Regions from separate parts of the Kitasatospora sp. NBC_00240 genome, predicted to be linked through region 3. Evidence: riboswitches for the same ligand, from Rfam matches in the RefSeq annotation. Region 3 holds a riboswitch; each other region holds the start of a gene.

Region 1 (10,055 bases), 190 kb from region 3:
CCGATCCGCAGCATCAGCAGCACGCCCGCCGCGCAGATCATCGGCCCGAGGAACAGCGGCAGCCTGGGGCCGATCCGCTTGCCGAGCCGCCCGGCCCGGGCGGACAGCGCCAGCATCAGCACGGTGATCGGCAGCAGGGCGAGCCCGGAGGTGAGCGGGGTGAAGCCGGACACCGTCTGGAGCTGCACCACCAGCAGGAAGAACACCCCGCTGAAGGCGGCGTACACGCAGAGGGTGACCAGGTTCACCGCGGTGAACAGGCGTGAGGAGAACAGCTCCAGCGGCAGCATCGGGGCCGGGGTGCGCCGCTCGACGGCGATGAACACCGCGCCGAGCAGCAGTCCGGCCGCGCCGGAGAGCCAGACCGCGGGGGAGAGCCCCTCACCGGCGGCCGTCAGCGCGTAGGTCGCCCCGCCGAGGGCGAGCGCGGCCAGCACCGCGCCCGCGATGTCGAAGCTGCCGGTGGCCTTCTCGTCCCGGCTCTCCGGTACGTGGCGCAGTGAGACGGCCAGGACCACGGCTGCCAGCGGCACGTTCAGCAGGAAGATCCACCGCCAGCCCGGGCCGTCCACCAGCCAGCCGCCCAGGAACGGGCCGACCGCCGCCGCGACCCCGCCCAGGCCGGACCAGAGGCCGACCGCGGCCGAGCGGTCGTCAGGGCGGAAGGTCGCCTGCAGCATCGCCAGCGACCCCGGGGTGAGCAGCGCGCCGCCGATGCCCTGCAGGGCGCGGGCCGCGATCAGCACCCCGACGTTCGGGGCGGCCGCGCAGAGGGCGGAGGCGGCGGCGAACCAGCAGACGCCGATCAGGAAGACCCGGCGCCGGCCGTACCGGTCGCCGAGCGCCCCGCCGAGCAGGATCAGCCCGGCCAGGGTCAGCAGATAGGCGTTCAGAGTCCATTGCAGGGCGGCCAACGAGGCGCCGAGGTCCTCGCCGATCCGCGGCAGGGCGACGTTGACGACGGTGCCGTCGAGCATCGCCATGCTGGATCCGAGCACCGTGGCCAGCACCACCCACCGGCCCTGCGGGGTACCGATCCTGAGCGTGCCGGCGTCGTCGGTTTCCACGGCTCGATCCTGCGCCCGGGGGGTCGACGTGACAAGGGTCACCGGCGGCGCGTCCGGGTGGTGGCTGAGCGTGTCCGGCGGTGGACGCAGGGCCGAAAATGTCGGCGCAGGGGGGTCGGGCGGTCGCTCAGCGCGATTGGATTGTGCACGTACTGCACAGTCGATCATTCGGAGAGTCACTGAATTCCCTGGGATTTTTGTGAATTTCCGGAGGTGAATGTGATCGACATTGATTTGCCCGGGTTGATGAGCTTTGCTTCAGCGACTGCCCGGCCAATGACCGGGTGGGCCCACCGGGTGGAACGCCTAGTCCTGCCGCTGCCCGGGGGCTTCGAACGAACTCTGCACGGCAGGAGTGGGGGACCCACAGGTAAGTCGCCGTCCCGGCAACCGGGACGGCTTGGGGTGAAGCCGCGCTTGCGGCCGGGCAACTCCAGCCCGAACCCGACAGCTCACCTCGCAGGCGTCGGAGAGGAAATACCCCATGCCCGCACAGGCAAAGCACCGTCGTAACCGTCTGCCCCGTCTCGCCCGGATCGGCATCGCCACCGGTGTGACCGGCGCGGTTCTCGCCCTTCCCCTGGTGACCGCCGTCAGCGCCTCGGCCCACGAGGTCCCGGCCGCCAAGTCGCAGTCCACCACCTGGACCGGTGCCACCAGCGCCGACGCCGTGGCCGTCAAGGCCGCCGCCGTCGAGGCTGCCCCCGCCGCGGCCCCGGCCGCCGCCGTCGACGAGACCTACAAGGTGGTCGGCGGTGACACCCTGTCGAAGATCGCCGCCGCGAAGAACGTCGACGGTGGGTGGCACGCTCTGTACGAGACCAACCGCTCCGTCGTCGGTGCCAACCCGAACCTGATCTACCCGGGCCAGCAGCTCGTGGTCGGCAAGGCCGCCGCCCAGGCGCCCGCCGCCGCCCCGGCCCCGAAGGCCGCCCCGGCCCCGAAGACCTCCTCCGACTCCGCGCCGGCCAAGAAGGCCACCCCGGCCCCGAAGGCCACTCAGGCGCCCAAGGCCGCCGAGGCCCCGAAGGCCACTCAGGCCCCCAAGCCGGTCGAGGCCCCCAAGCCCGCCGCCACCACCGCGCCGAAGCCGGCCACCACCCCGGCCCCGGCCGCGGCCGCCAGCACCTCCGGCTTCACCGCCCCGCTCGCCAACATCAAGCTCGGCACCGCCTACGGCGTGGCCGGCTCCATGTGGTCCAGCGGCCACCACACCGGTGCCGACTTCGTCGCCGCCACCGGCACCCCGCTGAAGGCCGTCGCGGCCGGCACCGTCGTCAAGGCGGGCCCGGGCGGCGCCTACGGCAACGAGGTCGAGATCAAGCTGGCGGACGGCAAGTACGCCCAGTACGCCCACCTCTCCTCGATCGGCGTCAAGGTCGGCCAGACCGTGACCGTCGGCCAGCAGATCGGTCTCTCCGGCGCGACCGGCAACGTGACCGGCCCGCACCTGCACTTCGAGATCCGCACCGGCTCGGAGTACGGCTCGGACATCGACCCGATCGCCTACCTCCGTGCGCACGGCGTCAGCATCTGACACCGGGTACGAACCCTCGCGGCCTGATGCGCCGCGGTAGTTGAACACCGGCCGGGCCGGCAGCGAACGCTCATCGCTGCGGGCCCGGCCAGTTCGCGTTTTCCTCGGGGGGGGGGGATTGTCGGCGGCCGCATTCTTCCCCGGTCGGGCCGGCGGGATTCCCCTCAGGCCGGCACGCTCTCCCGGTGCACCTGGTCGTCCTCGTACAACCGGGTCGCGATGGCCTCGACCGCGCGGTCGAGCCGGGCCCGGTCCGTGGGATCGGTGACGTCCCAGTCGTCCAGGTGCCGGTCGATCCAGTGCCGCCAGGCCTCGGCCAGGCGCTCGACCTCGCGCTCGCCCTGAGGGGTGAGCGCCAGCACACCGTGCTCGCTCCCGGCGAGGCCCGCGTGCACGGTCCGCTCGGCGGCGGGCCGGACGACCTCCTCCGGCATGTGGTGCGCGGCGGCGATGGCCGGGAGCGTCGCACCGCCCTGGAGCTTGGTGCGCCAGTAGATCTGACCGAGCATCCAGGCCTGGTCCGGGCCGACCGTGCTGCCGGAGTCGGCCAGCAGCTGCCGCCCGATCTCCGGGCGGCCCTTGGCCTTGCGCAGCAGGTTGGCCAGCGCGCGCTCCAGCTGCCGGTCGGCGTCCCCGCTGTCCGGCGCCCCGAAGGCCTCGCCCATGTCGGAGGCGCCGGCCCGGGCACTGTCGCGCAGCGGCACCTCCTTCAGGAACCAGGCCACCACGAATCCCACCAGGGCGACCGGCACCACCCACTGGAAGACGTAGTTGATGGTGTCGGCGTAGGCCTGGACGAACGGCTGGGCCACGTCGGCCGGCAGGGCCCGCAGGGCCTGCGGGCTCTGCACCGCGGCCGGCGGCACACCGGGGGACTGCGCGAAGGCCTCCTCCAGGTTGGGGCCCAGCTGGTTGGTGAAGAGGGTGCCGAACACCGCCGTGCCGAAGGAGCTGCCGAGCGTCCGGAAGAAGGTGACGCCCGAGGTCGCGGTGCCCAGCTCGTGGTACGGGACGGTGTTCTGGACGGCGATGGTCAGCACCTGCATGGCCAGGCCGATGCCGAGCCCGAGGACGAACATGTACAGGGACTCCAGCCAGACACCGGTGGAGGGGCCCATCGTCGACATCAGGTACAGGCCCAGCGCCATCACGGCGGTGCCGAGGATCGGGAAGATCCGGTAGCGGCCGGTGCGGCTGACCACCACACCGGAGAGCACCGACATGCCGAGCAGGCCCACCACCATCGGCAGCGTGCGCACCCCCGAGCCGGTGGCCGAGACGCCGTCGACGAACTGCAGGTACGTCGGCAGGTAGGTCATCGCGCCGAGCATCGCGAAGCCGACGATGAAGCTGAGCACCGAGCAGACCGTGAAGACCGAGTTGCGGAAGAGGTGCATCGGCAGCATCGGCTCCGGGGCGCGCAGCTCCACCAGGACGAAGGCGACCAGCAGCAGCACCGAGACGGTGAACAGCCCGATGATCACGGGCGAGCTCCAGGCGTACTCGTTGCCGCCCCACTCCAGTCCGAGCACCAGGCCGCTGGCGCCCAGCGCGATCAGCACGATGCCGAGGTAGTCGATGACCGGTCGGACGGCGGCCCGGACCGAGGGGATCGTCCGGGCGGCCATCACGATCATCACCGCGGCGATCGGGATGTTGACGTAGAAGCACCAGCGCCAGGAGGCGTGGTCGGTGAACAGCCCGCCCAGGGTCGGGCCGACCACCGTGGTGACTCCGAAGACGGCGCCCAGCGCGCCCTGGTACTTGCCGCGTTCGCGCAGCGGGATGACGTCCGCGATCAGGGCCATCGCGGTGACCATCAGCCCGCCGCCGCCCACGCCCTGCACGGCCCGGCCGATGATCAGCACGGCCATGCCGTTGGCCGCACCGGAGATCACCGAGCCGGCGATGAAGATCACCGCGCTCACCTGGAAGACGATCTTGCGGCCGAACAGGTCGCCGAACTTGCCGACCAGCACGGTGGCGACGGTCTCGGCCAGCAGGTAGGCCGTCACCACCCAGGCCATGTGTCCGCCGCCGCCCAGGTCCGCCACGATGGTGGGCAGGGCGGTGGAGACGATGGTCTGGTCGAGTGCGGCCATCAGCATGCCGAGCACGATGGTCAGGAAGATGACGTTGGTCTGGCGCCGGCTCAGCGCGGGTGGCGGGGACGGCGCCGGCGCGGCCTCGGTCACGGTGGTGTCGGACATGGCCGGGCCTCCTGGGCGGGGAGCAGGTCAACCCAGCTTTGGCGCGGTGCGGCGGGCCCGCCACCGGAGCGGGCGTCCGGGTGGCCGGCGGCGGGCGACCGGGACGGGCCGGCCGGCACCGCCAACGGCGCGGCCCCGGACGGTCATGCCGTCCGGGGCCGCGGTCGCCCGCGGGCGGTCTGTCAGCCGATCACGGCCTGGGCGTCGATCTCCACCAGCATCGGCTCCTGCGGCAGCTCGCAGAAGATCGTCGTCCGGCAGGGCTTCACACCGCCCGGCTTGACGTTCTCGTCGATGAACTCGGCGTAGACCTCGTTCATGAGCGCGAAGTCCGAACGCTTGGTGAGGTAGACGCGGAACATCACCACGTCCTCGACGGTCGCGCCGCCGGCCTCGACGATGGCCTTGACGTTCTCCAGGGTCCGCCGGGTCTGCGCCTTCACGTCGCCCGGGTAGAGGTACTCGGCCGTCGCCGGGTCCTGCGGGCCCTGGCCGGACACCTGCAGGATCGGGCCCTTGCGGACGCCCTGGGAGAACATCCAGGCGGGGGCAGGGGCGCCGTCGGTACGGATCTCGACCTTGTCGCTCATGGCGGGGTGCTCGCTCATCTTCGGGGGTTCCTCGGTGGGTCGGGGCCCGGTGCGCCGCCGGGTGGTGCGGGCGGCGCGGGTCGGGCGGGGTCGGGGGAGACCGCGTGGGGTGGGGGCGGATCGGGGACGGCGGGCCGGGTCAGGCGGCGCCCGGCGGCAGGCCGCAGTCGGCGGAGACCGCCCGGGCCGTGGCCAGCAGCTGGGGCAGCAGCTCCAGCACCCGCTCGTACGGCAGCACCACGTCGGGCACCGAGATCGAGGCGGCCGCCACCACCCGGCCGGTGGCGTCCCGGACCGGCGCCGCCACACAGTTGATGAAGGACTCGTGCTCGGCGTGGTCCTGTGCCCAGCCGCGGGCCGCGACGGTGTCCAGCTCGGCCAGCAGCGCCTCGGGGGTGGTCAGCGTGTTGGCGGTGTACGGCGTGAAGTCGATGCCCGCCACCACCCGGCGCCGCTCGGCCACCGGCAGGTCGGCGAGCAGCACCTTGGCCACCGCCGCGCAGTGCAGTGCAGCCCGCAGGCCGATCCGCGAGTACATCCGCACCGGGTGCCGGGAGTCGTACTTGTCGATGTAGACCACCTCGCCGCCCTCGTACGCGGCCAGATGGACCGTCTGGCCGGTCGCCGAGTTCAGCGCCGCCAGGTGCGGCGCCGCCGCCCGGCGCACCCCGCGCTGCTCCAGCGCCAGACTGGACAGCGCGAACAGGCCGGCGCCGAGGTGGTAGCGGTACGCCGCGTCGCGGTAGACGAAGCGCTCCTCCTCCAGACTCTGCAGCAGGCGCAGCGCGGTGGTCTTGTGCACGCCGAGCAGCTCGGCCAGCTGGTCGAGGGAGCGCTCACCCTCGCCGAGCTCGGCGAGCAGGCGCAGGGCACGGGTGACGGTCTGGCTCATCTCGCTCCAACCACGGGGGACGCGCCCGGCCGGGACGGGAGCGCGGGAAGTACCGGGGACACGATGCCATCCGCCGCGACCCGGGTCGCGGCCCAGTCCCCGGCCGAGGCGTCCAGCAGGGCCGCCACCACCGCACGCGGGGGCAGTTCGGCCTGGTCGCCGGGCGCCGTCAGGGCGCAGGCCGCGCTGAGGTGGCCCAGCCGCAGCCGGCGGCGCTGGTCCAGGCCGCGCAGGGTGCCGGCCAGGTACCCGGCGGCGAAGGCGTCGCCGGCGCCGGTCGCCTCGACCACCTCCACGCTCAACGCGCTCTCGCTGACCGCGGCGCCGTCCCGGCCGACGGCGGTGACCAGCCGGTCGGCGTCCTTGACCACCACGGCGGCGGGGGAGGGGAAGCGGGCGCGCAGCGCGTGCGGGTCGCCGGTGCCGAGGACGGCCTCGGCCTCGTCGGCGCCGAGCAGCAGCAGGTCGGCGGCGTCCATCAGGGCGGGGAGCACGGCCGGGTCGCGGCCCTGCCACAGCGCGGGGCGCCAGTTCAGGTCGAAGCTGATCAGCAGGTCGCGGGTGGCCGCCGGGCGCGGGCGGCCCAGCAATGTCCGGACCAGCTCCAGGCAGCCGTCCGAGAGCGCCGGGGTGATGCCGGACAGGTGCAGCAGCCGGGCGCCGGCCAGCAGCCGGGCCGCCGCGGGCGCCGCCAGCAGGGCGGGGGAGAGGGCGGCGGCGGCCGAGCCGGCCCGGTAGTAGTGCAGCCGGCTGCGTCCGCTGCCGAGGTCGTACGGCTCGCCGGTCGAGCCGCCGACCTCCTTGAGGTAGATCCCGGTGGGGCGGGTGGGGTCGACCACGACCGCCGAGACGTCCACACCGCGCGCGGCCACCCCCGCCGTCAGCCGCCGGCCGAAGCCGTCGTCGCCGACCCGGCTGATCCAGCCGCTGCGCACACCCAGCGCCGCCAGGGTGCCGGCCACGTTCGACTCGGCGCCGCCCAGCGAGACCCGGAAGCCCTCGACGGTCTCCAGCGGGCCCGGCCGTTCGGGCAGCAGCACGGCCATCGACTCCCCCAGGCACACCGCCTCCGGGAGGCCGGCGGCGGCCTCCGGGTCCACGGTGGCCGCGGTGTCCTGACCTGCCATCTGGTGCGCTCCCTCATGTCTTGCCGTCGGCCGTCGACCGGTGCTTCGTCCACCGGTGCCCCGTCGCCCGACGGTCCGTTGACCGGTGTTCCGCGCCGATGCTAGAACCGTCTCATCAACATATGCAATAGTCGTTGCACATGTTGCAACCTCGTCGCCGGGCAGGGCCCGAGGAACAACTGGAGGCACAGGGTGAATCACACGCACGCAAGCAACGGCACCACGTACGCGAGCAGCAGCACCGGACCCGGCATCGACGCCGCCAAGGTCGCCGCGCTCGCCGACGAGACCCTCGACTGGCGGTTCAAGGCCCTGCCGGCCGCCGCCCAGGGGCTGACCGTCCGCGACTTCCTCGCCGGCCGGCCCGCCCTCGCCGACCTCGGCACCCCGCTGCTCACCCTCGACGCCGGCGCCCTCGACCACAACCTCACCACCATGGCCCGCTGGTGCGCCGAGGCCGGCGTCGCCCTCGCCCCCCACGGCAAGACCACCATGGCCCCCGCCCTCTGGCAGGCCCAGACCGACGCCGGCAGCCACGGCATCACCCTGGCCAACCTCCCGCAACTGCGGGTCGCCCGCGCCTTCGGCGTCGACCGGATCCAGCTCGCCAACACCCTGCTCGACCCGGCCGGACTCGGCTGGCTCGCCGCCGAACTCGACACCGACCCCGGCTTCGCCTTCACCTCCTGGGTCGACAGCGTCGACAGCGTCCGGCTGATGGACCGGGCGCTGCGCGCCGCCGGCGCCCGCCGCCCGGTCGAGGTACTCATCGAACTCGGCGGCCCCGCCGGACGCACCGGCGCCCGGACGGTGGCCGAGGCCGTCCAGGTCGCCGAGGCCGTACTCGCCGCACCCACCCTGCACCTGGCCGGCGTCGGCGGCTACGAGGGCGCCCTCGCCCACGACGCCGGCGAGCAGGCCCTCGCCACCGTCCGGGCGTACCTGCGCCGGCTCGCCGAACTGCACCGCGCCCTGACCGGCCGGTACGAGAGCCCGCGGCCGCTGGTCACCGCCGGCGGCAGCGCCTACTTCGACACCGTCGTCGAGGAGTTGAACCCCCTCGACGACGTCCTGGTGGTCATCCGGGCGGGCGCCTACCTGGCCCACGACGACGGCTTCTACCGCGGCATCTCGCCGCTCGCCCGTGGCGCCGGCACCCCGCTGCGCCCCGCCCTGCACGGCTGGGCCCGGGTGGTCTCCCATCCCGAACCGGACCTCTCCCTGCTGGACGCCGGCAAGCGCGACCTGCCCTTCGACGAGGGGATGCCCGAGCCGCAGCGCGTCCGCACCGCGTCCGGCGTCCGTAGCCTCGCCGGCACCGAGGCGCGGATCCGCCAACTCAACGACCAGCACGCCTTCCTGGTGGGGGCCGGCGAACAGGCCCCGGTCGGCGCCGTCGTCCGGCTCGGCCTCTCGCACCCCTGCACGGCCTTCGACAAGTGGACGTTGATCCCCGTCCTCGACGACGCCGACAGTGCCGATCCGCGGGTCGTCGGCCTGGTCAGGACGTACTTCTGATGGCCCGGCCCGAGGCCCCCGCGCCCCGGCCGGACCTGCTCCTGCGCGGGGCCACCGTGGTGGACGGCAGCGGCGCCGAACGCTACCGCGCCGACGTCCGCGTCACCGACGGCGTGATCGCCGAGATCGGCCGCCCCGACCTCGGCGGCGACCCCGGCGGCGCCCGGACGATCGACGCCGACGGGCTGGTGCTCGCCCCCGGCTTCATCGACATGCACGCCCACTCCGACCTGCGGCTGCTCGTCGAACCCGAGCACCCGTCCCGGGTCACCCAGGGCGTCACCTGCGAGGTGCTCGGCCAGGACGGCCTCTCCTACGCACCCGTCGACGACCGCACGCTGCCCGCGCTGCGCCGCCAGATCGCCGGCTGGAACGGCGACCCGGACGGCTTCGACTGGAGCTGGCGCGGCGTCGGCGAGTACCTGGACCGCCTCGACGGGGGCATCGCCGTCAACGCCTGCTACCTGGTGCCGCACGGATCCGTCCGGATGCTCGCGATGGGCTGGGACAACCGCCCGCCCACGCCGGCCGAACTCGACCGGATGCGGCACCTGGTCGCCCAGGGGCTGCGCGAGGGCGCGGTCGGCATGTCCAGCGGGCTCACCTACACCCCCGGGATGTACGCCGACACCGCCGAACTGGTCGCCCTCTGCGAGGTGGTCGCCTCCTACGGGGGCTACCACGCGCCGCACCAGCGCTCCTACGGCGCGGGCGCGTTGGAGGGGTACGCGGAGATGGTGGAGATCGCCCGCAGGTCCGGCTGCCCGCTGCACCTCACCCACGCCACGATGAACTTCGGCGTCAACGAGGGCCGGGCCGGCGAGCTGCTGGACCTGGTCGACCGGGCGATCGCGGACGGCTGCGACCTCACCCTGGACAGCTACCCGTACCTGCCCGGCTCCACCACCCTGGCGGCCCTGCTGCCCAGTTGGGCGACCGAAGGCGGTCCGGACGCCACCCTCGGCCGGCTCGCCGACCCCGCCGCCCGGGAGCGGATCAGGGTCGAGGTGGAGGAGAAGGGCAGCGACGGCTGCCACGGCGTCGTCGCCGACTGGGCCACCGTGCAGATCTCCGGTGTGGGCAACCAGGCCCTCGCCGCCACCGTCGGGCGGAC
Region 2 (10,055 bases), 3.0 Mb from region 3:
TGGCCCGCATGGCCCCGGCCATCGCGTCCCGGCCGGCCAGCGCGCGGGCGGTGACGGCGGGCAGCGGCGCGGCGTACGCGGGGTCGGCGGCGATGACGTGGCAGCCGAGGGCGCGGGCCTCGGCGGTGAGGCCGGCGGCCCCGCCCGGGCAGTCCAGGACGGGGCCGGCGACGGCGGCGAGGGCGGCCCGGGTGAGGCCGAAGAGCCCGCAGTACTCGTCCAGGGGACGCGAGGTCAGCAGGATCTCGGGGGCGGCTGGTTCGGCCATGACGATCATCGGACCACGGGCCGGGGCTGCCCGCACCCGGGACGGTCCGGCGGCGTGGTCCGCCGCCGGACCGTCCCGGCCTGCCTGCTTGCCTCCCTGCCTGCTTGCCTCCCTGCCTCCCTGCCCGCCTGCCCGCCTGCCCGCCACGGGTGCCCGCCGCAGGTGTCGGGCTCAGCCGCCGAGCAGGCCGCGGACCGCCAGCCGGTTGACGTTGGTCGTCGCGCGGACCAGCAGCGGGGTCAGGAAGACCAGCACGAACCCGACCGCGGACATCCCGGCGATCTGCACGGGTGACTCGATGAAGTACTGGTGGTGCCGGCCGTCCTTGGTGAAGTCGAAGAGCTGGTAGCCGGGCCACGGCGTCCAGCGGGCGAAGACCCAGTGGTAGAGCGGGTAGGCGGCGACCACCCAGCCGGTGACCAGGAAGGTCAGCGACAGCGTGAAGGTGAGGATCGCCCAGGGGAACATCAGGACCAGGTACAGCACGGCCTTCCAGCCGGCCGCGTCGCCGAGGCGGCCGGTGACGCCGCCCCAGAATCCGGGACGGGCCGGCCGGACCGGTGCGGGGGCCGGGACGTCCAGGGCGAGCAGGCCCCGGGCCCGGGCCCGCTCCAGGGCGCCGAAGCCCCGGGCCGAACCGAGCAGCGCCACCAGCACCGGCAGCCCGATCGCGGTGACCAGGGTGCCGAGGCCGAGCGAGAACAGGGTGACGGCGACGACGAACCCGGCGACGGCGATCGGCAGGCCGCCGAGGGTGAAACCGACCTCGCGGAAGTACGAGCGGCTGAACGGCGCCCGCCAGAACCCGGGGGCCGGCCGGGCCCCGCCGCCCCGGGCCGGGCGGTGGGCCTCGTAGCCGTCGTACTCGCCGCGTTCCGCGCTGCTGCTGATCATGGCCGCCTCGGTCCCTCGTGGTGTTCCGGTTCGCTTCCTGCTGACACCTCAACGGTCCCGCGGACGGCGCGGCGGCGGTATCCGGCCCACCGGCCGGTCCGGGGTGGGGTTAACCCCCTGTCAGCCGCCCTGGGCGGTCCACTCGTCCTCCAGCAGCGAGTACTGCTGGGCGTCGTGCCAGGTCCCGCGCAGGTACAGGTCGTGCCGGATCCGGCCCTCCAGCTGGAACCCGGCTTTGGTCAGCACCCGGGCGGAGGCGGTGTTGGCGGGGTCGACCCGGGCGTACAGCCGGTGCAGTCCGAGGGTGCCGAAGCCGAAGCCGCAGATCAGCCGGGTGATCTCGCTGGCGTAGCCCAGGCCCCAGGTGTCGCGGCGCAGCGCGTAGCCGACGAAGCCGGCGCGCTGGGGCTCCACCCCGAGCACGGCGTTACCGATCGGCACGGCGTCCTCGCCGTCCTCCAGGCGGGTCACGGCCAGGCGGTAGGTGCTGCGCGGATCCTTCTGCGCCTCTTCGAGGTAGAGCGCGATCTGGTCGGCGCAGGTCTCCCGGTCGCGTGGTTCGAAGGGGAGGTATCGGGCCGTCTCGGGATCGCCGAAGACGGCGTGCAACGCGTCGATGTCGCCGGGGGTGTGGTGGAACTCGCGGATGACCAGACGCGGGCCGGTGAGCAGTACGGGGACCATGTCCGCCAACGGTACAGCGGCTACCGTACGTCACATGAACGACGATGACCTGCGGCTCGCCCCTCGTACCCGGACCGCCGAGCTGACCGCCTGGGCGCGGGCCCAGGACCGCGGGCCGGTGGCCGAGGGCCCGCTGCGGGCGGTGCTGACGCTGCTCGAACTCGGCGGCGGCCGGATCCGCGACGGCTGGCCCGAGCTGACCTCGGCGGCCGTCGAGCACCTGCTGTACGAGCGGCTCTACCTGTACGTGCAGCCGGCGCCCGGCGAGGACCCGCTGGCGTACGGCGCGGCGGTGCGGCTGCTGATCGACCATCAGCGGGCGGCGAAGCGGCTGAACGCCAAGCGGCAGGAGCGGCTGCTGGCCGAGGCCGAGTGGCAGGGCGAGGTGGCGACCGGCCTGCTGCGCCGCGCGGACCTGGTGACCTGGCCCCGGCTGTACACCCTGCTGCTGCGCGCGGACGGCGTGGCGGTGGACGACCCGGCGGCGGTCCGGGCCTGGCTGGACGGGTTCCGCGAGCTCGGCCCGGCGGAGCGGATCGCGGCGTACGAGGCGCTGGAGGACTCCGGCGTGCTGGACCGGGTGGACGGCGACGGCGGCTGGGGTCCCACCCGGCTGATGTCGGTCGGGATGGCCACCGACGGAGCCCGGATGCTGCTGGAGAACGGGCTGATGGAGCGCAGCTACCGCAACCTGGCCGAGCTGAACGCGCTGGGCCGGCCGATGCCGCAGGAGCTCGCCGGGGACTTCGAGTCCTTCGAGGCGGCGGCGGCCGTGGAGGCGATGCGGCTGTTCGGCGAGTGGACGGTGCCGGGGCTGCCCCGGCTGCTGGTGGAGGAGTACTCCGACCTGGCGCCGGAGCCGGGCCCGGAGGAGATCGAGGCGTACCTGGCGCAGCTGCCCCAGGAGCCCGAGGGCGAGGTCGGCCCGGACGGCCAGGAGCAGTGGGACGGTCAGGAGCAGTGGGCCACGGAGGAGGAGTGGGCCGGCGAGGAGCAGTGGGCCGAGGAGGACGCTGCGGCGCCGGGCTCCCCCGAGGGGTCGGCCGGGGCGCCGGAGCCGGACCGCCCGCGGGAGTGACGGCCCGCCGGTCCCGGCGGGGGCCGGGGCCGGGAGGGTCCGTCAGGGGGTGGCGGCAGGCCCGGCGGGGCGTGCCGCCGCCCGCCGGCACGAGGGCCGACCCGTCGGGGCAGGGCCCCATCCGTCAGGGCGGGCCGATCCGTCAGGGGGTGAGGCCGCGCTGCTCCAGCCAGCTCTCCGGGTCGACGGGGGCGCCGCCGTCCGGGCGGACCTCCAGGTGCAGGTGCGGGCCGGTCACGTTGCCGGTGGCGCCGACCTTGCCGATCTGCTGGCCGGGCACGACCTTGCCGGAGGCCTTGATGATCGAGGAGAGGTGGCAGTACCAGATCTCGGTGCCGTCGGGCAGGGTCTGGATGATCCGGTAGCCGTACGAGCCGGACCAGCCGGCCGAGGTGATGGTGCCGGAGCCGACCGAGTACACCGGGGTGCCGGTGGAGGCGGCGAAGTCGAGGCCGGTGTGCAGGTGCGACCAGTACGAGGCGCTCTGCCCGTAGTGGGCGGAGAGGAAGTAGTCGCGGACCGGCAGCTGGATCGCGGCGAGCTTGGCCTTCTCGGCGGCCGCGGCGGCCTTCTGGGCCTCCTGCTGCTGGGTGGCGCGCTTGGCCTCGGCCTCCTTGGCGGCCTGCAGGCGGGCGCCCTCCTCGGCGGCGGTGCGCTGGCTGTCGGCCTGCAGCTGGATGCGGGCGGCGAGGGCCAGGCCGGGATCGGCGGAGAGCACGGTGGTCTCGTCCGGCGAGATCACGGCGGGTGCGGCGGCGGGGGTCGCGGAGGCGAATCCGGTGGCGCCGAGGGTGGCGGCCACCGCGGTGACACCGAGCAGCGGGCCGGTTCCGCGGGTCTGACGGGGCATCCGGTGCCGGTTGCTGTCGGCCGGCGGGGCGGTCTCGTCCCGGGCCTCGCCGTACGCACCGCCGTGGGCGGGCGGCCAGGGGTGGTCGAGCAGCTGGGTGCCGGTGGAACCCGGGAGGTGTGCCGGAGAGTGCGACGACGCCACGGAGGCGCGCTCCTTTCCTTCCTTCGCGCCTACCGGGTTAGCTGACGGGTTCGGAGCAGGAAGGTCTCCTACGGCCGGGCCTGGGCCTGGCCGATTCACCCCAAGGAACGGTGGTTCCCCGGCTCCCTGACCTGCCCCGGAGGGCCGGTCGTGCGGGATTAGGCGAGCGCACGGTGCCGTGGATACGGCGTTGCCGACCGCGCTGCGTTATCAAACGTTAATCCTAGGAGCCCCTGATTCCAAGCCGTCCAGGGAGGGCAGTCAACATTTTCATGGGGCGGAATGGGCGATTTGGCATGGTTACCATCCGGGGGCACTACGGATCGTGAACAGGCGTCAACAAACCGCACCTGAATCTGAGTACCCGTACTCATGTGCGCGACATGACGCTTGGCCATCCTGGCCGCATGAGCACCTCGATGCAGTCACGTACCACGGCGGCGTACTACGTCCAGGCCGTGCTGTCCTTCGCGATCTCCGGCGGCGCCCTGGCCGTCGGCATCGCCTACCTGCCGGTAGGCGCATGGACCAGGGCCTTTCTGGGCATCGGCCTGCTGTACACGGTGACCTCCTCGTTCACCCTCGCCAAGGTGATCCGTGACCGCCAGGAGAGCACCGAGATCGTCACCCGGGTCGACCAGGCCCGGCTGGAGAAGCTGCTGGCCGAGCACGACCCCTTCAAGGTGGAGGGCATCTGACGCCCTGCCGGGCCGGTGCGCAGGGCGCCGCATCCCGGCGGCGGGCCGGGCGCACGGCGGCCGGCCGAATCGGACACCGGACGTCACTCCTTGACAGCTAAGGCTATTAGCCTTAGCTTTATGGCTATCGGCAAGTCGCCGACGGCACGGCCCACAGGCCAAGGAGGCCCGCGATGTCCACCACTCCTCTCGCGACCCGTTACCTCGACGTCCCCGGCGGGCGAATCGCCTTCGACGACACCGAGCACGGCAGCGGCGCGCCCGTCCTCCTGGTCCCCGGCATGCTCGACTCCCGCTCCGCCTACCGCCACCTGCACCCGCTGCTGGCCGGGGCCGGCCACCGGGTGATCACCATGGACATCCGCGGCTTCGGCGAGTCCTCGATCCCGTGGGACGACTACTCCCCCGCCGCCATCGCCGACGACGTCCTGGCCCTGCTGGACCACCTCGGCATCGAGCGCGCCGTACTGGTCGGCAGCTCCTACACCGGCGCCAGCGTGGTCAAGGTCGCCGGGGACGCCCCCGACCGGGTCGCCGGGATCGCCCTGCTGGACGCCTTCGTCGAGAACCTGCCGCAGACCGCCTTCCAGCGCGGCCTGGTCAAGGTGCTCGGCTCGGCCGTGATCCAGTTCCCCGCCTTCTGGGGCATGTACCAGAAGCTGGCCTTCCCCACCGCCAAGCCGGCCGACTTCGCCGAGTACCGCGCCGAGCTGGTCGCCTCGCTGCGCACCCCGGGGCGGAAGACCGCCACCCGCGGCTACGTCCGCGGCGACTCCGCGCCGGTCGGCTGGTCGGCCGCGGTGACCTGCCCCGCGCTGGTCGTGATGGGCAGCAAGGACCCCGACTTCCCCAAGCCCGAGGTCGTCGCCGACCGCCAGGCCGCCGCGCTCAACGCCCGCAAGGTGATGATCGAGGGCGCCGGCCACTACCCGATGGCGGAGTTCCCGCAGGCCACCGCCGACGCACTGGTGCCCTTCCTGGCCTCGCTCACCGAGTCCCGGCCCAGCACCGCCGACACCCAGGGCTGAGCCCGCCCCGCGCCCGGCCACCCCGCGCGGGCCGCCTTCCCCCACCGCGCCGCACCTCGGCGCCGCACCACCCTTCTGGAGGCCCCCATGCCACGCGCCGGACTGACCCCGGACACCGTCGTCACCCACGCCCTCGGCCTGATCGACGACCAAGGCCCCGAAGCCCTCACCCTGGCCGCCGTCGCCGCGCGGGCCGGGGTCGCCACCCCGTCCCTCTACAAGCACGTCCCGGGCGGCCTCACCGAGCTGCGCCGGCTGATCGCCGTCCGGGTCACCGAGGAGCTGGCCACCCGGCTGGCCAAGTCCGCGGTCGGCCGCGGCGGGGACGACGCGGTGGAGGCCGTCCTGCGCGGCTACCACGCGTACGCCGTCGAGCACCCCAACCGGTACAGCGCCCTGCCGCAGGCCCCGCAGCCCGACGACGAACTGACCCGGGCCGCCGCCGAGCTGGTCGAGGTGATAGTCGCGGTGCTGTACGACTACGGGCTGCAGGGCCCCGAGCTGATCCACGCGGCCCGTACCGTGCGCTCGGTGGCGCACGGCTTCGCCTCGCTGTCGATCGCCGGCGGGTTCCAGCGCTCCGAGGACCAGGCCGTCACCCAGGACCGGCTGATCGGGGTCGTCACCGGCGGGCTGCGGGCCTGGCCGAAGGCCTGACCGCCCGCTGCGGCCGGCCGGAGGCCTGACCGCCCGGCAGCCGCCCGGCAGCCCGCCCGGACCGCTCCCGCACCGCGTTCCCGCCGCCCGGACGCCGCACCGGCCGACCCGCGGCCGGACGACCCACGACCGGCCGCGCCGCCGGGCCCGGAAGGGGAGCAAACGGGCATTCGGCACTAGATTGACTGATCACACAGGCGGTCGGTGCCGGCCGCCGGACCCCGGGAGAGGTTGCCGTGCCCGCAGCCGAGGAGGCCGCCCGCCGCCGGACCGGCCCACGTCGCTGGGCGCGGGCCGCCCGCCGCGGACCGCTCGGCCGCTGGGGCAGCCGACTGCTCGACGGCGACCCGGCCGCGGCGCGCGACGCGCTGCTCCTGCTGCTGGGGCTCACCGCGCTCTTCACCGCGATGTCGGTCCTCCTGCCGGCGAGCTGGCCCCCGTCCGCCCTGGTGCTCCCGCTGGTCTGCGGCGCACTGGTGCTCAGCACCCGCCGGCAGCTGGCCCTGGTGGCCGGGGTCCTGGCCGGCAGCGCGCTCAGCGCCGCCTGGCACGAGCCGCACGGCGTACGGTCCGGGGTCACCGTGGTGCTCGCGCTGACCGCGGTGGCCGGGCTGGCGACGGCGCGGTTCCGCAACCGGCTGGGCCTGCGCGGCCTGCGCGGCGACTCGATGCTGCTGGAGCTCTCCGAGCACACCCACGCCCTCGGCCGCCTGCCGGACCGGCTGCTGGACTGGCACTTCGACCGGGCGCTGGCGCCCGTCGGCGGCAACTCCTTCTCCGGGGACTTCCTGCTCTGCGCCGACCGGCCCGAGCAGGACCTGCTGGAGGTCGTCCTGGTGGACGTCTCCGGCAAGGGCAGCCGGGCCGCCGCCCGCTCGATGCACCTGTCCGGCGCGTTCGCGATGCTGCTGGGCTCGGTGCCGCCGGAGTCCTTCCTGCCCGCCGCCAACGACTACCTGGTGGGGCTCGGCTGGGAGGACGAGTTCGCGACCGCCGTGCACCTCGCGCTGCGGCCGGCCAGCGGGGAGTACCGGCTGTTCAACGCCGGCCACCCGCCGCCCGCCCACTACCGCCGGGAGGGCGGCGGCAGCTGGCTGCTCGGCGGCGACGGCGGTCCGGCGCTCGGGCTGCTGCCCGGCAGCCCGTACCCGGCGACGCGCGGGCGGCTGGCGCTCGGCGACTCCCTGCTGCTCTACAGCGACGGCCTGGTGGAGGTGCCCGGCCAGGACATCGAGACCGGGATCGGTCGGCTGCTGGCCGCCGCCGAGCCGGTGCTGCGGGCGCCGCGGAGCGCGGGCGGCCCGGCCGGCCGGCTGCTGCGCGCGGTCGCCCGGGACGTCGCCGACGACCGGTCCCTGGTCGTGGTCCGGCGTCTCGGACCCCCATTCGCGAGTTGAACAAATAGGATGAAGAAATTACGTTCGCCCCAAGGGCGTGACCCCCCTGCGGAACGGAAAGGCCGGGTAGCCCGATGGACCTGACCTCCCCGTGGCTCCCCCCCTCCGAGGACGAGAGCCGGAGCCCGCTCACCGGCTCCGTCGCCCGCAGCCCGATGCGCTGCGTGCGGTTATTGCTGAACTGCTCCGGCGCGGGCGAACTGCTCGGCACCATCCTCGCCGAGGGCCCCGCCTGGATCACCGGCGAGGGCAACGCGATCTACCTTCTCGACTCCGCCGGAATGCTCCGGCTGACCGCCTCGCACGGCCTGCCGGAATGGGCCCACGAGCGCTACGGCACCGTCGACCCGGCCGGCGACCTGCCCGCCGCGATGGCGCTCCGGCTGCGCCGCCCCTACCTGCTCAGCCCCGAGCGCACCAGCATCGACTACCCCAACCGCAACTCCGGCATGGGCACCGGCATGGTCGCCCTGGTGACCCTGCCGATGGTCGTGGACGACCGGCCGATCGGTGTCCTCGCCCTGGCGCTGGCCCACCGCGGCACCGTCCCGCGCCGCGACCTGGACGTGCTGGAGACGATCGGCGAGGCCTGCGCCCACCGGCTCTCCCACCTGCTCGACCACGTCCACGCGAGCACCCGCGTCCCCAAGGGCGTGCGTACCCACAGCCCCGCCGGCGGCGACCCCGCCCCGCTCGCCCATCCGCTGCTCTCGCTCGCCGTGCACGCGGCCGGCGCCGGCGCCTTCGAACGCGACCTGGTCACCGGCGAGACCTTCTGGGACGCCCAGGCCTACCGGGTGGTCGGCCTGCCGCCGCCTCCCGAGGGCAGCGCCGCCGAGGCCCCCGACCTGTCCCGGATCGTCCACCCCGAGGACCTGCCCGACGTCCAGGCCGGCCTCGCCGACGCGCTGGCCGTCGGCGGCCCGTACCGGCTCGCCTACCGGGTGCTGCGCCGGGGCGGCGGCGTCACCCGGGTCCGGGAGAGCGGCGAGGTGATGCTCGACATCCACGGCCGGCCGGTCCGGATTGCCGGCCTGCTGGTCGACCGGGACCGCACCGGCGCGCCCGAGGACCGGCCGGCCGCCGGGTCCGGCGCCCCCGACGCGGAGCGGGAGTCCCCCGCGGTCGGCGCCCGCTCCGCGCTGCTGCTCGCGCTGACCCGCACCCTCTCCCGGGCGATCACCGTCCGGGACGTCACCACCGCCGTCACCGACGTGGCCGGGCCGGCGCTCGGCGCCGCCAGCCTGGTCCTCGACCTGGTCGACGAGGGCCGGCTGCTGCCCGTCTCGCACACCGTGTACGGCGGCCCGCGGCGTACCGAGCTGAACCGGCTGGCCGACCTCTCCGAGGGCGTCATGCAGCACTCGCTGGCGCGCTCCACCCCGCTGTTCAGCGAACCGGGCCGGAGCACCGGCGGCCAGGGCGGCTCCGGCGGCGCACTGACCCCGCCGTCCTGGGCGGTGCTGCCGCTGATCGCCTCCGGACGCCAGGTCGGCTCCTGCCTGATCACCTTCGCCACCGAGCGGGCCTTCAGCCGCGACGACCGCACCCTGTACTCGGCCTTCGCCGGGATCCTCGCGCAGTCCCTCGAGCGGGCCCGGCTGTACGACACCCACCACCACCGGGCCACCGAGCTGCAGCGCGCGATGCTGCCGCGGACCCTGCCGGTGATCCCCGGTATCGCCGCCGCCGCCCGCTACCTGCCCAGCACCGAGGGCATGCAGATCGGCGGCGACTGGTACGACCTGATCCGGCTGCCGGGCGGCAAGGTCGGGCTGGTGATCGGGGACGTCCAGGGCCACAACGCCGAGGCGACCGCCGTGATGGGCCAGCTGCGCAGCGGCCTGCGCGCGTACGCCACCGACGGCCACGACCCGGCCGCCACCCTGGCCAGGACCAGCCGGCTGCTCGCCGAGCTGGACACCGAGCTCTTCGCGACCTGCCTCTACCTGACCCTCGACCCGGCCGACGGCACGCTGTGCGCGGCCCGCGCCGGCCACCCCGCGCCGGTCCGGATCACCGGCGCGAAGGCCGTGGAGCTGGACCTGCCGGGCGGCCCGCCGCTCGGGGTCGACCCGGGCGCGCCGTACCGGCTGACCGTGGACAGCCTCGCCGTCGGCGAATCGCTGCTGGTCTACACGGACGGCCTGGTCGAGGACCGCGAGGAGGACTACGACGAGTCGGTCCACCGGATGCTCGGCGGGCTGGAGCTGTGGGCCGCCCGGACCGGCCCGGTCCAGGGCGCGATGGGCCCGGAGCTGGAGCGGCTCGCCGATCTGCTGACCCTCAACGTGACCGAGCGCCGCTCCCGCCCGGACGACGTGGCCCTGCTGCTGCTCCATCGGACGGCGACCGCC
Region 3 (10,055 bases):
CTGGGTCGGCGTGCCGTTCATGATGATCTCGCTGCTCGGCGGCCTGCAGTCGATCCCCGCCGAGCTGTACGAGGCGGCCGAGATGGACGGCGCCACCGCCTGGCAGCAGTTCCGCCACGTCACCCTGCCCGGGCTGCGCACGGTGTCCAGCACCGTCGTGCTGCTCGGCGTGATCTGGACCTTCAACCAGTTCGCGGTCATCTTCCTGCTGTTCGGCAACGGCGCGCCGGACGCCCAGCTGCTGGTCACCTGGGCCTACCGCCTCGGCTTCGGCCAGCAGCCCCGCGACTACGCCCAGTCGGCCGCGTACGGCGTGATCCTGCTGTCCATCCTGATCGTCTTCACCTCCTTCTACCGGCGCTGGCTGGCCCGCAACGAGCAGGCGAACGGCTGACGGCCACCCCGTCGACCAGGCGTCCGTCCGACGCATCCCCGTGACCACGACGGCCATGAAGGCAGGTACCCCGATGAGCACCACCACCGACCGACCGACCATCACCGTCCCGGGATCCGGCATCCCGAAGGCCCGGCCCGTGAAGGCCCGCCGGCGCGGCGAGCTGAGCCCGCTGGGCAAGGCGCTGTCGCACGGCGCGCTGACCCTCGCGAGCCTGATCGCCCTGTTCCCGGTGCTCTGGATCGTCTTCATCTCGCTCGGCCCGGACAAGACCGACTATCTGCACCCCGGCGCGATCCTCGACAAGATGACCACGTCGAACTACTCCACGGTGCTGTTCGACACCGACTTCTTCAGCTGGTTCGGCAACGCGGCGCTGGTCTCCGGCGTCACCACGGTGGTGGGCGTGCTGATCGCGGCGACCACCGGCTACGCGGTCTCCCGGATGCGCTTCCCCGGCCACCGCCCGCTCATGTGGTCGCTGCTGGTCACCCAGATGTTCCCGATCGCGGTGCTGATCGTGCCGATGTACACGATCCTCTCCACCCTGGGCCTGCTGGACAGCTACGTCGGCCTGATCCTGGTCTACTCGACCACCACCGTCCCGTACTGCGCCTGGCTGCTGAAGGGCTACTTCGACACCATCCCGGTCGAGATCGACGAGGCCGGGCGGGTCGACGGTCTGAGCCCGTTCGGGACCTTCTGGCGGCTCGTCCTGCCGCTCGCCCGGCCGGGCCTCGCGGTGGCCGCGTTCTACTCCTTCCTCACCGCCTGGGCCGAGGTCGCCTTCGCCTCCACCTTCATGCTCAGCTCCGACAAGTACACGCTGGCCGTCGGCCTGCAGACCTTCGTCAGCGAGCACGACGCGCAGTGGAACCTGATGGCCGCGACGGCCGTGCTGATCGCGATCCCGTCCTCCCTGCTCTTCTACCTGGTCCAGCGTCACCTCGTCACCGGCCTGACCGCCGGTGCCTCGAAGTCCTGAGCCCTCTCCTCTCGTCACCGCCTGTCGCCGCGCACCGGCCGCCTCACCCCGGCGGCCGGTTCGACACCTAGTCCCCAAGGGATGACTGTCCATGACCCAGAACCTGGCCGACACCTCCCGGCCCGCCGCCGCCGTCCCCGCTGCCACCACCGTGGCCGCCGACAACGCCGGCCGGTCCAGAGGCTGGTGGCGGGAAGCGGTCATCTACCAGGTGTACCCGCGCAGTTTCGCCGACTCCAACGGCGACGGCATGGGCGACCTCCCGGGCATCCGCAGCCGGCTGCCGTACCTGAAGGACCTCGGCGTGGACGCCGTCTGGCTGTCCCCGTTCTACGCCTCGCCGCAGGCCGACGCCGGCTACGACGTCGCCGACTACCGCGCCGTCGACCCGATGTTCGGCACCCTGCTGGACGCCGACGGCCTGATCCGCGACGCCCACGGGCTGGGCCTGCGGATCATCGTCGACCTGGTCCCCAACCACTCCTCGGACGCCCACGAGTGGTTCCAGCGCGCCCTGCGCGAGGGCCCCGGCTCCGCGCTGCGCGAGCGCTACCACTTCCGCCCCGGCAAGGGCGAGAGCGGCGAACTCCCCCCGAACGACTGGGAGTCCATCTTCGGCGGCCCGGCCTGGACCCGCACCCGGAACCCCGACGGCACCCCGGGCGACTGGTACCTGCACCTGTTCGCCCCCGAGCAGCCCGACTTCAACTGGGAGAACGAGGCCGTCGCCGACGAGTTCCGCTCCATCCTGCGGTTCTGGCTGGACATGGGCGTCGACGGGTTCCGGATCGACGTCGCGCACGGCATGGTCAAGGCCGCCGGCCTGCCCGACCTCGGCTCGCACGACCAGCTCAAGCTGCTCGGCAACGACGTGATGCCGTTCTTCGACCAGGACGGCGTGCACGACATCTACCGCGTCTGGCGCAAGATCCTGGACGAGTACCCGGGCGAGCGGATCGGCGTCGCCGAGGCCTGGACCCCGACCGTCCAGCGCACCGCCAACTACGTGCGCCCCGACGAGCTGCACCAGGCCTTCAACTTCCAGTACCTCGGCACCCACTGGGACGCCGCCGCACTGCGCGAGGTCATCGACGTCTCGCTGGACGCGATGCGCCCGGTCGACGCCCCGGCCACCTGGGTGCTCTCCAACCACGACGTCACCCGGCACGCCACCCGCTTCGCCAACCCGCCCGGCGGCACCCAGATCCGCAACCCCGGCGACCGGGAGCTCGGCCTGCGCCGCGCCCGCGCCGCCAGCCTGCTGATGCTCGCGCTGCCCGGCTCGGCATACGTCTACCAGGGCGAGGAGCTCGGCCTGCCGGACGTCACCGACCTGCCCGACGAGGTCCGCCAGGACCCGTCCTTCTTCCGCCAGGCCGGCCAGGACGGCTTCCGCGACGGCTGCCGGGTCCCGATCCCGTGGTCCGGCACCGAGGCCCCGTACGGCTTCGGCCCGGACGCGGGCGGCCCCAGCTGGCTGCCGCAGCCCGCCGAGTGGGCGCAGCTCAGCGTCGAGGCGCAGACCGGCGACCCCACCTCCACCCTGGAGCTCTACCGCAGCGCCCTCGCCGTCCGCCGGGAGCACCCCGCGCTCGGCGCCGGCACCGGGGTGAGCTGGCTGGACGCCCCCGAGAGCGTGGTGGCCTTCCGCCGCGACAGCGCGCTCGGATCCTTCGTCTGCACCGCGAACACGGGCTCGGAGCCGGTCCGGATGGCGGCTCCTGGCCGTATCCTGCTCTCCTCGGCCGAGGCTGTCGTGCTGGACGGAGAGATCGATCTGGCGGCGGACAGCACCATCTGGTGGGCGGTGTGACGTGGTTGCAATAGGCTCTGGGATCGTGACTACGGCGCGACTCTCGGACATCGCGGCGCAGGCGGGGGTCAGCGAAGCGACCGTCAGCCGCGTCCTCAACGGCAAGGCGGGCGTCTCCGCCACCACACGGCAGACCGTGCTGGCGGCGCTCGACGTGCTCGGCTACGAGCGGCCGACCCGGCTGCGCCAGCGCAGCGCGGGGCTGATCGGGCTGATCACCCCCGAGCTGAGCAATCCCATCTTTCCCGCGCTCGCCCAGGTGATCGAGCAGGTGCTCAGCCGCCACGGGTTCACCCCGGTGCTCTGCACCCAGACCCCGGGCGGCTCCACCGAGGACGAACTGGTGGAGATGCTGGTCGAGCGCGGCGTGGCGGGCATCGTCTTCGTCTCCGGCCTGCACGCGGACTCCACGGCGGACCATGACCGGTACGCCAAGCTCACCGGCCGCCAGGTGCCGTTCGTGCTGATCAACGGCTACAGCGAGAAGATCGCCGCGCCGTTCATCTCGCCGGACGACCGGGCCGCCATGTGGATGGCCGTCCAGCACCTGGTGGAGCTCGGCCACGAGCGGATCGGCCTGGCCGTCGGCCAGCGCCGGTTCGTCCCGGTGCTGCGCAAGATCGAGGGCTTCACCGCGGCCATAACGGACCTGCTCGGGGTGAGCCGCGAGGAGGCCGAGGGCCTGGTCCACCACACGCTGTTCAGCGTGGAGGGCGGCCACGCGGCGGCCGGCGCCCTGCTCGACAAGGGCTGCACCGCGATCGTCTGCGGCAGCGACATGATGGCGCTCGGCGCGATCCGGGCCGTGCGCCAGCGCGGCATGGCCGTGCCGCAGGACATCTCGGTGGTCGGCTTCGACGACTCGCCGCTGATCGCCTTCACCGAACCGCCGCTGACCACGATCCGCCAGCCGGTCGAGGCGATGGCCACCGCCGCCGTCGACGCCCTGCTGGAGGAGGTCGGCGGGAACGCCGTCCAGCGCGGCGAGTTCATGTTCCAGCCGGAGCTGGTCATGCGCGGCTCCACCGGCGCCCGGGCCAACCGCGGCGACTGAGCACAGCCGGTCCAGGGGCGGCCCGCGCCGCCCCTGCCGGACAGGATTGGGCCCCGACGCGTCCTGGACGCGTCGGGGCCCACTGCTGTCCGTCCGCCCTTCGGGCCGGCTTACCCGCCCGTCGGCCGTGGCCCGAGGGCCCAGGCTCAGCCCTCCTGGGCGGTGGGCCGGTCCGGGGTGACCCGCCGCCCGTCGGCGGCGTCGCCGGTCCGGGCCTCGGTCCGGTGGCCCCGGGCCAGGTAGTCACGGACGATCAGCTCCACCGCGTCCTGCGGACTCCTGGTGCCGGCGAGCAGCATCGCCTCGATCGCGAGGTCCGAATCCAGCGTGACGGTGATCCTGGGCATGGCGACTCCTCCTCGGGTACGGAGGGCCAGCTTGCCCGCTGCCGACGCGATTGGCCATGGCCGCCCCGGGCGGCCGCAGCCGTGTCCCCGCCGGGGCGTCCGGGGGCCGCGCGGCCGCTCGGCGGGGCGTGGAGAGCGGGCTCCGAGGTCTCCCGTCGGGCGGACCCCGGACCCCGGACACCCGGCCCGACGACCCGACGACCCGACGACACCGTCCACGGCCCGGCGACCCGCCGCCGTCCCCGCGGCCCGGAACGGCCGACACCGCCGCCCCGGGGGAGCGACCAGACTCTCCCGGGACGGCGGCGCGCTTGCGGCGGCGTCAGGTGCCGCGGACCGCTGCCGGATCGGACCGGGACGAACCGGTCCGAAACGTATCGAACAGGACCGGCGACAGGCCGGACCGGGGGCGGATCAGATGCGGCCCGCGAAGTCCGGCGCCCAGTTGGCGATGGTCTCGGTGCGGACCCCGGCGCTCGGGTTGGCGGCCTCGACGTAGCTGCCGTTGCCGGTGTAGATCGCGACGTGGTAGACGCCCGAGTCGCTGCCGTTGTTGGACCAGAACAGCAGGTCGCCCGGCTGCAGGCTGTCCAGCGAGACGTGGGTGCTGGCGGCGGCCTGGTCGGCGGCCACGCGCGGGATGGAGATCCCGGCCGCGCGGAAGGCCGCCTGGGTCAGGCCGGAGCAGTCCCAGCCACCGTTGCCGGTGCCGCCGTAGATGTACGCCTGGCCGACCTTCGACTGCGCGAAGGAGACCGCGGCGGCCATGCTGCCGGAGGCGGCGGGGGCCTGGGCGGTCGAGGCCTGGGCCGCCGGGGCGGCGGCTTCGGCGGCGGCCGGCTTGGCCGAGGTGGTCTTGGTGGCGGTGGCCGAGTCGGACTTGTTGAACCAGTCGAACTTCTTGGCCGAGTCCGAGCTGTCCGAGGACTTGGTGGCGGTCGCGTCGCCGCCGCCCAGGGCCAGGTGCTGGCCCGGGTAGATGGAGTCGGGGCCCTCGGTCAGGACGGACTTGTTGAGCTCGTACAGACGCTCCCAGCCACCCTGGACGTGGTTCTTGTCGGCGATGGCGGACAGCCAGTCGCCGGCGATCACGGTGTAGGTGCGGCGGTCGTCCTTGGACCACTTGCCCTGCTGCGACCAGGACTTGCTGCCGGACCAGGAGTCGGCGGAGCCCTTGGAGCTGTCGCTCTTGGCGGGGGCCTGCGCGGCCGGCGCGGCGGGCTTCGCCGGGGCGGCGGGGGCCGGGGTGGCGGGGGCCGGGGTGGCGGGCTTGGCGGCGGCCGGGGCGCCGGTGTCCACGGCGGCCGGGGTGCCGCCCTTGGTCAGGCCGGCCTGGATCGAGCAGACCGGCCAGGCGCCGGGGCCCTGCTCCGCGAGGACCTTCTCGGCGGTGGCGATCTGCTGGTCCTTGGTGGCGAGGTCGGCGCGCGAGGCGAACGCCGTACCGCCGAACGCGGCCCAGGTGCTGTTGGTGAACTGGAGGCCGCCGTAGAAGCCGTTGCCGGTGTTGATGCTCCAGTTGCCGCCGCTCTCGCACTGGGCGACCTTGTCCCAGGTGGCCACGGAGGCGGCGCTGGCGACACCGGAGGTGAGGCAGGGGATGGTGAGGCCGACGCCGGCCACGCCAACGGCGGCGATCACGCGACGGGTGCGGCTGGACAGACGGGTGCCGTTGGTGGGCAGCATGAAGATGTTCCTCTCCCACGCCTGCGAGGTGAGCTGTCGGATTCGGGCTGGAGTTGCCCGGCCGTGCTGAGCACGGCTTCACCCCTAGCCCCTGGACCGGTGCGAACCGGTCCGGGGCGACTTACCTGGGTCCCCCGCGCCTGCCGTGGTGCGTATTCGCGCTGCCAGCGCATCCGACGGCAGGCCTCGGCGTTGCGGATGAACTGGGTCCGTGTGACCACGAACGGGGAGCACGTTAAGCAGACTTAAGTTCAAACCGCAAACATGTGTGGCGCTCGTCACAGGACCCTGGATTCGTTGTGGCACACGGGTCGACATGATCAAAAATGCCCGATTTCAGGTAAATGCCGTGCCGTCGGAGAGTTCTGCCTGTCCTTCAGGGGATCCCCGGGCGACCTCACGGGTGCGACGGAGGGCACGGAACCACGGCGGCCGAAGGCCCGCAACCGGAGGGCGGGAGGCTCGCTCCCGTGACCAAAGTCCTTGCGGAGCAATCTGGTACAACGCGCGACAGTCCGGTGTAATCCGGCATTTGGGTACAGTCGGGCATTTGCTATCGAGGCGGGGCGAATCATTCGACGGGGGGCCTGGCCGGCTCGCCGTCGGTGCCGTGGTGGGTGTCGGCGGGGGTGGGGAGCTGACGTTCTTAATATCGGGCAATTTGGATCAAATAGGGCATATCTTGGCAATTCCTTCCCCGCGTCGGGAGGTGAGCCCCGGTCATGCCCTTCCGGGATGCCGGGGCCGGCCGGTCGCGCCGTACCCGCCCCGCACCTCGCCGGGGAGGCGGGCGCCGGCCAGGGTGCCGGAGTGGCGACCTCCGAGCGCCGGGCAACGGCCCGCGGACGGTCCGCCCCGCCCCCGTCGTGAGATTCCCCCGGGCGGCGCGGGGGTGCGGGCCGGGGAGTGCCGGCTCCGGGGTGGCACCGCCCTCACGTCCCGGGCACCCGGATCGGGGCCAGGCCCGGCGTCGGACCTGCCGTCACCGTCCGGCCTGCGCACCGGAGGACGGGCAGGTGCCCTCCCGTCAGGATGTGGTCCGCGCGTCGGATTGCCGGCGGAGCCACCGTCACCCGGCAGGAGCGGCCGGCCGGGACTTCGTCCGTCCCCGGACCGTCGTCGGAGGGGGCGTCATCTTCCGAGGCGGCCTCAGCCGCCGCACCCGGGCGGCCGTCTGCCGCGGCGACGCTCCCGGGTTCGCCGTGCCCTGCTTGCCCTGCCGACCGAGCCCTGCGGCGCGCGTCGCGGACGAAACCGGTGCGCGAAGTGCGGCCCGCCGTCGGACCCGCCCCCGACGGGCGACGGACGGCCTCCGGTCAGGCGCCGAGGAGTGGCCGTGCGCCTGCTCGGCGGAAGCGCGGACCGGTGTTCCTCGGCGGGTGTCGGGGTGCCGTTCGGGGCCTCCCGATCGACCCGCCGCGCCGCCCGTTGCCGCCCGCACGCCCTCGCTCCACCCCGCTGCTTCCGGGCCGTCACACGTCCGGGCCTGACCTGCGCTCAGGCCGGTCCTGGGATCGGACCGTTGCCGCCCCCGGGCGCGATGCGGGCCCCGGTCCTGAGGCGCCCTGCCCCGCCCCCGAGGTAGCCGGCGCCCGCCCGGTGCCCGGTGGGCGGGTTCGGACCCCGGGAACGCCGCAGGGGCCCCGGACGGATCCGGGGCCCCTGCGGGCGGTCGTCACGGCGCGGAGGTCACTCCGCGGCCTGCTCGTGCTCCGGCTCCTGCTCCCGGGCCTGCTCCAGCTGGGCCAGGGCGACCTCAAGGGCGGAGAGGTAGGTGGAGGCGACCAGCTGGCCGACCGTCGGGTAGGCGCCGAGCGGGGCCGCGCTGGGGCAGCCGGTCTCCTCCGCGGCGGTGGCGAGCAGCTCGGGGTCGGCCTCCGGGCCGATCACGAGCGGCGCCAGCGCGGGACGCTGCGAGCCGGTGGCGCGCAGGTGGTCGACGGCCGCGGCCACCGAGCCGGGCACGTCCAGGGCGGCGGAGACGACGGGTACGGCGAGCCGGGCGGCGAGCAGCACGCCGGTGATCCCGGCGGCGGCCGCTGCGTCCTCGCCGCCGACGGTGGTGAGGACCACGCCGTCGGCCGCGGTGGCGATGGCGAAGAGCCGGGCGCGGTCGGCGCGGGCCAGCCCCGCCTCGGACAGCCGGACGTGGACGGCCTCGGCCAGCAGCGGGTGCGGGCCGAGCACGTCGGTGATCGTGGCGCCGCTGCCGGCGGCCAGCGCGTGCAGGTCGTCGAGGAAGCCGTGCGGGCCGGTCAGCAGCGGCACCACCACGGGTGCCGGCAGACCGGCGTCGAGGGCCTGGGCGATCAGCTCGGCCACGGTGGGGCCGGATTCCTCGGCGGAGTCGTCGGCGAGGTAGGCGGCGGCGGTCTCGACGCCGGACTGCTCGCTGCGGACGATCGACAGCAGTTCGTCGACCACGGGCCGGGACTCGGGGCCCGCGGTGGCGGGCACGGCGAGCACGAGGGCCGGCGATCCGGCCGGGATCTCGGGGCGCTCGGGTCGACGATGGCGCCCCCGCGCACGGGAGCCTGGAGTGCGGACGGGCAGTGGCGCGCCCGGGATGGCTGCGGTGCTCATGGCGGAGATCGTAGGACATCGACCCGGCAGAGTCGCAGTCGGCTGCCGATGTCGAGCGGTGAGCATGCCGTCATTTCGGTCATAGGGCGACAAACCTGCCGGGATGGTGGTCATGTCACCCGGATCTCCCCGGTGCGGCGGCGCCACCCGGGCCGTCGGGTGACATGTATCACACGGCCCGGGCCGACTGACTGTGGGTCACGGGGGCGCGACTCCCGGCAGTCGAAGATCAACATTGCGCGGGGAGTTGCCTACGGGCGGTTATCGCGCGGTTTGTGGTTCGGTCAAGTTTGTCCGCTTACGTACCGTCGACCGAGCGGTTCCCCGACTGGTTGCATGACGCCCGGTGGTTCCTCGTGCACCTGCAACGTCCCGTGCTGATGCACGTGCACTGCAGCTATCATCACGTCAAGTGAGGCGTGTGCCGAGCCGGCAGGGGGCCGGGCCGGTGGAGGGCGGCCCGACGTGCCGCGCGCCGAACTGGACGACTACTCCGGTCTCTTCGGGAGATTTCTATGCACCACACGTACAACGGCATGGCGGCTGCGGACCTTGAGGGAGTGGTCTGGCAGAAGAGCATGCACAGCAATTCCCAGGGCAACTGCGTCGAGTTCGCCGCACTGCCGGGGGGCGATGTCGCGATGCGCAACTCTCGCTTCCCGGACGGTCCGGCACTGATCTACACGCGGGCCGAGATAGCGGCACTGCTGCTCGGCGCGAAGGACGGGGAGTTCGACCACCTGGCGCTCTGACGCCGGTTCACCGTCGCCGCGTTCCAGGGGGCCGTCGTGGGTGCTGACACCACGACGGCCGTTGTCGTCGGCGGGTGATCCGAGGCCCGCGCGCCGGGGAGGAGGCCTGTGGTGGCCGTCCCGGCCCCGTTGTGCCGGGCCCCCTGCCTGCCGGACGCCGTACCGCCGGACCTGCCCGCGCCGGACGCCGTACTGCCGGCCCCGGCCCCCGGGCGCCGCTCCGGCCGGCGCGTGACCGTACGGAGGTTCCCGCCGGGGTGCGCCGCCGTCCGATCCGCCGGGGTGTCAGGCCGAGCGCCGGTGCCGCCCGATGGCGTCCTGGGCGTGTGCGGCCGGATCCTCGGCCTCGAACAGCGCCCAGACCACCTTGCCCGCGCCGGCCAGTGGGTGCCAGCCCCAGGAGCGGCTGAAGGAGTCCACCAGGTGCAGCCCCCGGCCGGA

What was found. A riboswitch is a leader RNA that binds a small molecule or an ion and turns the genes downstream of it on or off. The one in region 3 is predicted to bind cyclic di-AMP.
Region 1: linked by a shared signal. The riboswitch ahead of OG689_RS33385 (M23 family metallopeptidase) and the one ahead of OG689_RS32575 (transglycosylase family protein) in region 3 are both predicted to bind cyclic di-AMP.
Region 2: linked by a shared signal. The riboswitch ahead of OG689_RS19350 (M23 family metallopeptidase) and the one ahead of OG689_RS32575 (transglycosylase family protein) in region 3 are both predicted to bind cyclic di-AMP.

What each region holds. Positions count from the first base shown of each region.
Region 1 covers NZ_JAPEMU010000001.1:7,781,051-7,791,105, forward strand. Annotated here, with positions in the region: gene OG689_RS33380 (MFS transporter) at 1-1,067, opposite strand, end outside; cyclic di-AMP (ydaO/yuaA leader) riboswitch at 1,371-1,548, shown strand; gene OG689_RS33385 (M23 family metallopeptidase) at 1,552-2,604, shown strand; gene OG689_RS33390 (MDR family MFS transporter) at 2,769-4,814, opposite strand; gene OG689_RS33395 (RidA family protein) at 4,997-5,422, opposite strand; gene OG689_RS33400 (IclR family transcriptional regulator) at 5,544-6,296, opposite strand; gene OG689_RS33405 (sugar kinase) at 6,293-7,423, opposite strand; gene OG689_RS33410 (alanine racemase) at 7,616-8,941, shown strand; gene OG689_RS33415 (D-aminoacylase) at 8,941-10,055, shown strand, end outside.
Region 2 covers NZ_JAPEMU010000001.1:4,584,107-4,594,161, forward strand. Annotated here, with positions in the region: gene OG689_RS19330 (hypothetical protein) at 1-268, opposite strand, end outside; gene OG689_RS19335 (sensor domain-containing protein) at 440-1,162, opposite strand; gene OG689_RS19340 (GNAT family N-acetyltransferase) at 1,283-1,846, opposite strand; gene OG689_RS19345 (hypothetical protein) at 1,881-2,924, shown strand; gene OG689_RS19350 (M23 family metallopeptidase) at 3,067-3,918, opposite strand; cyclic di-AMP (ydaO/yuaA leader) riboswitch at 3,931-4,093, opposite strand; gene OG689_RS19355 (YiaA/YiaB family inner membrane protein) at 4,326-4,616, shown strand; gene OG689_RS19360 (alpha/beta fold hydrolase) at 4,790-5,644, shown strand; gene OG689_RS19365 (TetR-like C-terminal domain-containing protein) at 5,732-6,301, shown strand; gene OG689_RS19370 (PP2C family protein-serine/threonine phosphatase) at 6,538-7,698, shown strand; gene OG689_RS19375 (SpoIIE family protein phosphatase) at 7,773-10,055, shown strand, end outside.
Region 3 covers NZ_JAPEMU010000001.1:7,587,357-7,597,411, forward strand. Annotated here, with positions in the region: gene OG689_RS32550 (carbohydrate ABC transporter permease) at 1-394, shown strand, start outside; gene OG689_RS32555 (carbohydrate ABC transporter permease) at 468-1,379, shown strand; gene OG689_RS32560 (glycoside hydrolase family 13 protein) at 1,471-3,192, shown strand; gene OG689_RS32565 (LacI family DNA-binding transcriptional regulator) at 3,218-4,246, shown strand; gene OG689_RS32570 (hypothetical protein) at 4,393-4,593, opposite strand; gene OG689_RS32575 (transglycosylase family protein) at 5,008-6,279, opposite strand; cyclic di-AMP (ydaO/yuaA leader) riboswitch at 6,285-6,481, opposite strand; gene OG689_RS32585 (hypothetical protein) at 7,969-8,862, opposite strand; gene OG689_RS32590 (DUF397 domain-containing protein) at 9,378-9,614, shown strand; gene OG689_RS32595 (ATP-binding protein) at 9,900-10,055, opposite strand, start outside.